Sphingobium yanoikuyae: one gene and its partner. The protein of the gene in region 2 interacts with the protein of the main gene of each other region in a pairwise test. Links are inferred from orthologs where the notes say so. Each region holds a gene or a part of one and is shown on either strand. Other genes may lie near its edges. The genes, in order: dprA and recA.

Region 1 (3,261 bases), 1.5 Mb from region 2 along the record:
CGCGGGGCTTCGCCATCGCGTCCAGCACCGCCGCCTTGGTGATGGCGTTGAACGTCACCCGGTCGACCGTCTGCGGCAGCGCCTTCTTGGCGCGCAGCACTTCCTGCACATGCCAGCTGATCGCCTCGCCTTCGCGATCAGGGTCAGTCGCGAGGATCAATCGCGTGGCCTTCTTCGCCTCGTCGGCGATGGCCTTGAGCTGCTTGCCCTTGTCGCCATAATTTTCCCACGACATGGCAAAGCCGTTGTCGGGATCCACCGACCCATCCTTGGGCGGCAGGTCGCGGATATGGCCGTAGCTGGCCAGGACATGGAAATCCCCGCCCAGATATTTCTCGATGGTCTTCGCCTTGGCCGGCGATTCGACAATGACAAGTTGCATTCAGGCCCCGGTTTGGAAGTCTCTCACGTATACGCGCGAGTGTGGAAGGCGATGACGGCGGGCGTCAAGCGGAGGGTTATTGCATCGCGTGGCCGTAGCCAATCACTTCGTTCGCTACTATCGATTTCGATGCTGCGGACCATTTTGCGTGTGATGATCCAATAAGGGAGCAGACGGGATGAACCTACTTCGGGCGTTTGGCCTACTTCCCTCGATCATGGCCGTCACCGGCTGTGGTCCGGTGGAGGTTTGCCAAATTTGTTTAGGAAACGATCCCAACCAAGCCCTCAGCAAGGAGGAGGTCAGCAGGGTATATGTCTATCACAATCGCGAGACGCTACCCTCACTTGCAAAGAACATATATTATGATGAGCATTGCGGCATAGATTGCAGAGCAATCGTCCGCTTTGATGTCCCTTCATGGCAAGCCAACGAAATAGCCGCAAAGCTCAGCGGACAACCAATCAAGCCGCTCAATCCGAACGACGTGCATAATTTTCTAAGAGACAACAACGCCGGCAGGTCGTGGTGGCTACAGCCAAAGACGGAAGATTTACAGGGCGCTGTGGGCGATGTGGGAAGCGGACAATTGGCGCGCGTGGCTATTCTGTCTCAAGGCGCCACATCGCGTATCTATCTTGTCAGTTGGCAAATGTAAGGCCAACGGGTCACGACACGAAACTCACCCGCCCCCCCGCCTGCCGTTCCAGCCCGCCCGCCAGCTCCAGTTCCAGCAGCACCGTCTGCACGATAGCAGGCGACAGGCCGGACAGGCGGATGATCTCGTCCACGGCCACCGCGACCGGTCCCAGCAGGGCGATCACCGCCGCGCGATCGGTATCGGCAACATCGCTCGACACGTGCTGGCCGATGAAGTCGAAGCTGCCCTGCCGCACCATGCGGGGATCAAGCCCGCCGACCGCCTCCAAAATGTCGTCGGCATTCTGCACCAATGTCGCGCCTTCGCGGATCAGCAGGTTGCAGCCCTGGGCGCGGGGGTCGAGCGGCGATCCCGGCACCGCCATCACCTCGCGCCCCGCCTCGGTCGCCAGTCTTGCGGTGATCAGCGACCCGGACTTGGGCGCGGCCTCCACCACCACCGTGCCCAGCGCAAGGCCGGCGATGATCCGGTTGCGCGCCGGAAAATGCCGGGCGAGCGGCTGGGTGCCGGGCGGATGCTCGGTCACCAGCAGGCCGCGCTGCGCCACATCTTCCTGCAAGACTGCATTTTCGGGCGGGAAGCCGATGTCGATGCCGCTGGCGATCACGCCGATCGTGCCGCTGTCGATCGATCCGCGATGCGCTTCGGTATCGATGCCGCGGGCCAGGCCGGACACGACCACCGCACCGCGATCGCCCAGTTGCTGCGCCAATATCCGGGCAAAGCGGCAGGCGGCGCCCGACGCGTTGCGCGCGCCCACCATGGCGATGCAGGGCCGCCCCGCGATCGCAGCATCGCCGCGCACGATCAGCGCCGGCGGCGCGCCCTCCATCTCGGCCAGCAGCGCGGGATAGTCGGCATCGCCCATCAGCAGATAGCGGGCGCCGATCGCGCGGGTCGCGGCAATCTCCCGTTCGATCGCGGCGGCATCGGCCACGCGCGCCTGGCCCCCGCCGCGCGCGGCGAGCATGGGAATGGCGCGCAGCGCCTCGGCCGCGCTGCCGAAACGCGCGAGCAACTGGCGGTAGCTGACGGGGCCGATCCGCGGGGATCGGATCAGGCGGAGACGGTCGAACCGCTCCTGCCCGCTCACTCGGTGGCGGCTTTCTGCTTGGAACTGCCGACCTTGGGCTCCTCGCCCTTCAGCAGCCGGGCGATATTGGCGCGGTGCCGCCACAGCACGATCAGCGCCAGTGCCAGGCTGACCGGCACCAGATCGATCCGGCCAAAGGCAAACATGGCGATCGGCGCACTGACCGCGGCGGACATGCCGCCGACCGACGACCATTTGGTGCCGAACAGCGCGCCCAGCCACACGACCGCAAAGACGATGCCGGCCGGCCAGTACATGGCCGTCACCACGCCCATCATCGTCGCCACGCCCTTACCACCGGCAAAGCGCAGCCAGACGGGGTAGCAATGGCCGATGAACGCCATGGCGCCCGCCATCGGCCCGCCACCATCCACCAGCGCCGCACCGATCAGCACGGCCGCCGCACCCTTGAGCAGGTCGAGCAGCAAGGTCGCCGCCGCCAGCCCCTTGCGCCCGGTGCGCAGCACATTGGTCGCGCCGATATTGCCCGACCCGATCTGGCGCAGGTCGCCCGCGCCGGTGAAGCGCGTCAGCAGCAGGCCAAAGGGGATCGAGCCGAGCAGATAGCCCAGCACCAGGACAAAAGCGGGAAGCAGCCAGGGAGGTGTCATGAAATTCGCCAGTATGATTTGCGCGCGACCATAGCGTGACAGGCGCGGGGAGCAATGGGCAGTATCGGTTTACCGCACCCGCGCGGGATTGCCGATCACGGTTGCGCCGGCCGGCACGTCGCGTGTCACCACGCTGCCCGCACCGATCAGGGCATCGTCGCCGATCGTCACGCCGGGCAGGATGATCGCGCCGCCGCCGATCCACACATTGCGGCCGATGGTGATCGGCACGCCCCATTCGACGCCGGTGGCGCGCTCGGCCGGATCGCGCGGATGGTCGGCGGTCAATATCTGCACCCCGGTGCCGATCTGCGTGCCATCGCCGATCGTCACCGGCACGACGTCCAGGATGACGCAGTTGAAGTTCAGGAACACGCCCGCGCCCAGGAAGATGTTGAAGCCATAGTCGCAGTGGAAGGGCGGCCGGATCGTCGATCCAGCCCCCAGCGCGCCCAGCCGCTCGCGCAGCAGCGCCTCGCGCTCGGGCGGCAGGGTCGCGTTGAAACGCTGCATC
Region 2 (3,098 bases):
ATGGAAAGCCAGGTGCGCGCGGCGGGCGAGGCGATCCGCGCGGCGGTGGCGCAGACGCAGGTCGGCGCCGAGCAGACGGCGGCGCTGCGGGTCGAGGCGGACGGGATCGGCGCGGTCATCACCCTGATCGACGATATTGCGCGGGCGACCAGCATGCTGGCGCTCAATGCCAGCATCGAGGCGGCACGGGCGGGCGAGGCGGGACAGGGCTTTGCCGTGGTGGCGCGCGAGGTGAAGACGCTGGCGAGCCAGACGCGCGAGGCGGCGGCCGAGATCGGCGAGCGTATCGGCCATGTCCGGCTGGCGGTGGAGACGGTGGCGCAGGGGCATCTGCACATGGACGCGGCGATGGCGACCGCGAACGAGGTGTCGGCATCGGTCTTTTCGGCGGTGGCGCGTCATGGTGCCTTCAGCCGATCGATCGCCGCGAGCCTGTCGGAAGCCGGATCGTCGAGCGACCATATCCGCCAGAGCGCGCGCCAGATCAGCGACAATGCAAGCGCGGCGGCGGCGGGTGCCCATGACATCGGCGTCGCGGCCGGGCAATTGGCGACGGTCGCGCACCGGCTGGACGATCGGGCGAGCCGGTTCCTGCAGGCGATCCAGGCAGGCTGAACCGCACAAAGCCTCTGGTAACGGCGCAAAAAGCAGCTAGTCTTGCACCCAATGGGTCCGGCACGGGCCGAAAATGGGAGAGAAGATCATGCTCGTCATGTTCGTCGGCGTCGATCGCACCGAAACCGCGGTCAACCCTACCCAGGTGACCTTCGTCTCATCCGTGACCGACGGCACCCGCATCCGCTTTGGCGAAGGCCGCAGCGTCACCGTGACCGAACCGATCGCCGAAGTGCTGGATTCGCTCAACCGCGCCCTGCGGCCGCACGAATAGCGGTCTTTCCCCTCTTCCCCTCCGTTGCGCCTGTATGGCGACAGCCCTGTCGCGCGCACGACAGGTAAAAGGCCCGCCGCGCCTTCGCGCAACGGGCCTTTTCAGAGCGTGAAGCCAGAGGTGGACGAAAGGCAGGATCAGGCGCCCGGTTGATCCGGTCGGGCGCGGTCGTCCTGCTTAGTCGTCATCCCCCGCTTCGGGTCCGGCCATCATCCCTTCGGCGACTTCCTCGGTCTTGCCGCGGATCGCCTTTTCCAGGCGGTCTGCCATTTCGGGATTTTCCTTGAGGAAGGTCTTGGCGTTTTCGCGCCCCTGGCCGATGCGGACCGAGTCATAGGAGAACCAGGAGCCCGACTTCTCGACCAGCCCGGCCTTGACGCCGATGTCGAGCATCTCGCCGATCTTGGAAATGCCCTCGCCATACATGATGTCGAATTCGACCTGCTTGAAGGGCGGGGCGACCTTGTTCTTCACCACCTTCACGCGGGTCGCGTTGCCGACGATATCGTCGCGATCCTTGATCTGTCCGGTGCGACGGATGTCGAGACGGACCGAGGCGTAGAATTTGAGCGCGTTGCCGCCGGTGGTGGTTTCCGGATTGCCGTACATCACGCCGATCTTCATGCGCACCTGGTTGATGAAGATCACCATGCACTTGGAGCGGGCGATCGACCCTGTCAGCTTGCGCAGCGCCTGGCTCATGAGGCGCGCCTGCAGGCCGACATGGCTGTCGCCCATCTCGCCCTCGATCTCGGCGCGCGGCACCAGCGCGGCGACCGAATCGACGACGAGGATGTCGATGGCGTTGGAGCGGACCAGCGTGTCGACGATTTCCAGCGCCTGTTCGCCGGTGTCGGGCTGCGACACGATCAGTTCGTCAATGTCGACGCCCAGCTTCTTGGCATAGATGGGGTCGAGCGCATGTTCCGCGTCGACGAAGGCGGCGGTGCCGCCGGCCTTCTGGGCTTCGGCGATCGCATGCAGCGTCAGCGTGGTCTTGCCCGAGCTTTCGGGGCCGTAAATCTCGATGATGCGGCCCTTGGGCAGGCCGCCGATGCCGAGCGCGATGTCGAGGCCGAGCGAGCCGGTCGAGATCGATTCAATCTCGATCTTCTCGCGGCTGCCGAGCTTCATCGCGCTGCCCTTGCCGAAGGCGCGATCAATCTGGGCGAGCGCCGCCTCCAATGCTTTCTGTCTGTCCATTGTGCCTGTCTTCTTGGAATCGATGAGTGAGAGCATAGCGGTCATCGGCCTATCCCCTGTCAAGCGGATCGCGTCGAGTCACTCGGCGCCTGCCAATGATGTATCCTGTTTGTTCCTGTGGAACAAGAGGGGAACGGAAATTTCCTATCCTGCCTATTCAGTCGGCGAGAATCTTCTCCAGCGCGCGCTCCACGGCACCGATGGTGAAGGGCTTGGCCAGCGTCGGCCGATCGGCATGGCCCTGCGGCAGATCATCCGCCATGCCGCCGGTGGCGAACAGGAAGGGAATCGACTGCTGCGCCAATATGTCGGCGACCGGCCAGCTTTTTTCACCCTGGAGATTGCAGTCGAGCAGGGCGGCGTCGAACCCGCCCTCGCGCGCCAGGGCGCACGCCTCGTCCACCGACGCGGCGGTCGCGTGGAGGCGATAGCCGAGCGCGTCGAGATAATCTTCCAGCATCATGCCGATCATTGCTTCATCCTCGACGATGAGGATGGACTTGCCGTCAGCCATGCGCCCTTGTCCCTTGTTCTTGCTTCCCATCGCTAGCCAAAGGGGCAGGCGATGCCCAGCATAATCGTTTGCCGGCGGGCAAGTTCATTCCGCCGCCGGTCGCATCGCCAGCGCGTCGCGCGCCGCTTCGGCCAACTGGTTGACGGAAAAGGGCTTGGGCAGGAAGGCTACATTGGCGATGTCGATCGACTTGCGTAGTTGCTCCTCGGCATAGCCGGACATGAACAGCACGGGGAGGTCGGGGAAGCTGCGCCGCGCCTGCGCCACCATCGCCGGGCCATCCATATTGGGCATCACCACGTCGGAGATCAGCAGGTCGATCTTCTCGCCGCCGCCCAGCACTTCCAGCCCCTGTTCGCCGTCGCTGGCGGTCAGCACCTTGTAGCCCTGGCGGGTGAGGGCGCGTTCGGCCACGGCGCGGACCATATCCTCATCCTCGACCAGCAACACGGTGCCGGTGCCCCAGGTTTCGCTGCGCTTGATCGGCGTCTT

What was found.
Region 1: the proteins of recA (region 2) and dprA interact in binary tests that used the Bacillus subtilis proteins (3 or more experiments, as listed by UniProt). The link is inferred for Sphingobium yanoikuyae from one-to-one orthologs.

The regions. Positions count from the first base shown.
Region 1 is NZ_CP139979.1:2,208,352-2,211,612, forward strand. What follows is about bases 94-3,036. They hold dprA (DNA-processing protein DprA), read right to left. Parts: upstream 2,137-3,036; coding sequence 1,051-2,136; downstream 94-1,050. Other genes in these bases: topA (type I DNA topoisomerase), read right to left, coding at 94-382; U0025_RS10105 (hypothetical protein), read left to right, coding at 561-1,040; plsY (glycerol-3-phosphate 1-O-acyltransferase PlsY), read right to left, coding at 2,133-2,747; U0025_RS10120 (sugar O-acetyltransferase), read right to left, coding at 2,817-3,036. Also shown: more of topA, read right to left, coding at 1-93; more of U0025_RS10120, read right to left, coding at 3,037-3,261. UniProt on the Bacillus subtilis protein: Protein that helps load RecA onto ssDNA during transformation. Binds cooperatively to circular ssDNA, is able to bridge different segments of DNA. Favors the loading of RecA onto SsbA- or SsbB-coated ssDNA and formation of RecA-DNA filaments.
Region 2 is NZ_CP139979.1:3,738,757-3,741,854, reverse strand. Bases 103-2,882 are described here. They hold recA (recombinase RecA), read right to left. Parts: upstream 2,138-2,882; coding sequence 1,067-2,137; downstream 103-1,066. Other genes in these bases: U0025_RS17140 (hybrid sensor histidine kinase/response regulator), read right to left, coding at 2,691-2,882; U0025_RS17145 (response regulator), read right to left, coding at 2,250-2,606; U0025_RS17155 (hypothetical protein), read left to right, coding at 704-889; U0025_RS17160 (methyl-accepting chemotaxis protein), read left to right, coding at 103-615. Outside these bases: more of U0025_RS17160, read left to right, coding at 1-102; more of U0025_RS17140, read right to left, coding at 2,883-3,098. UniProt on the Bacillus subtilis protein: Multifunctional protein involved in homologous recombination, DNA repair and competence.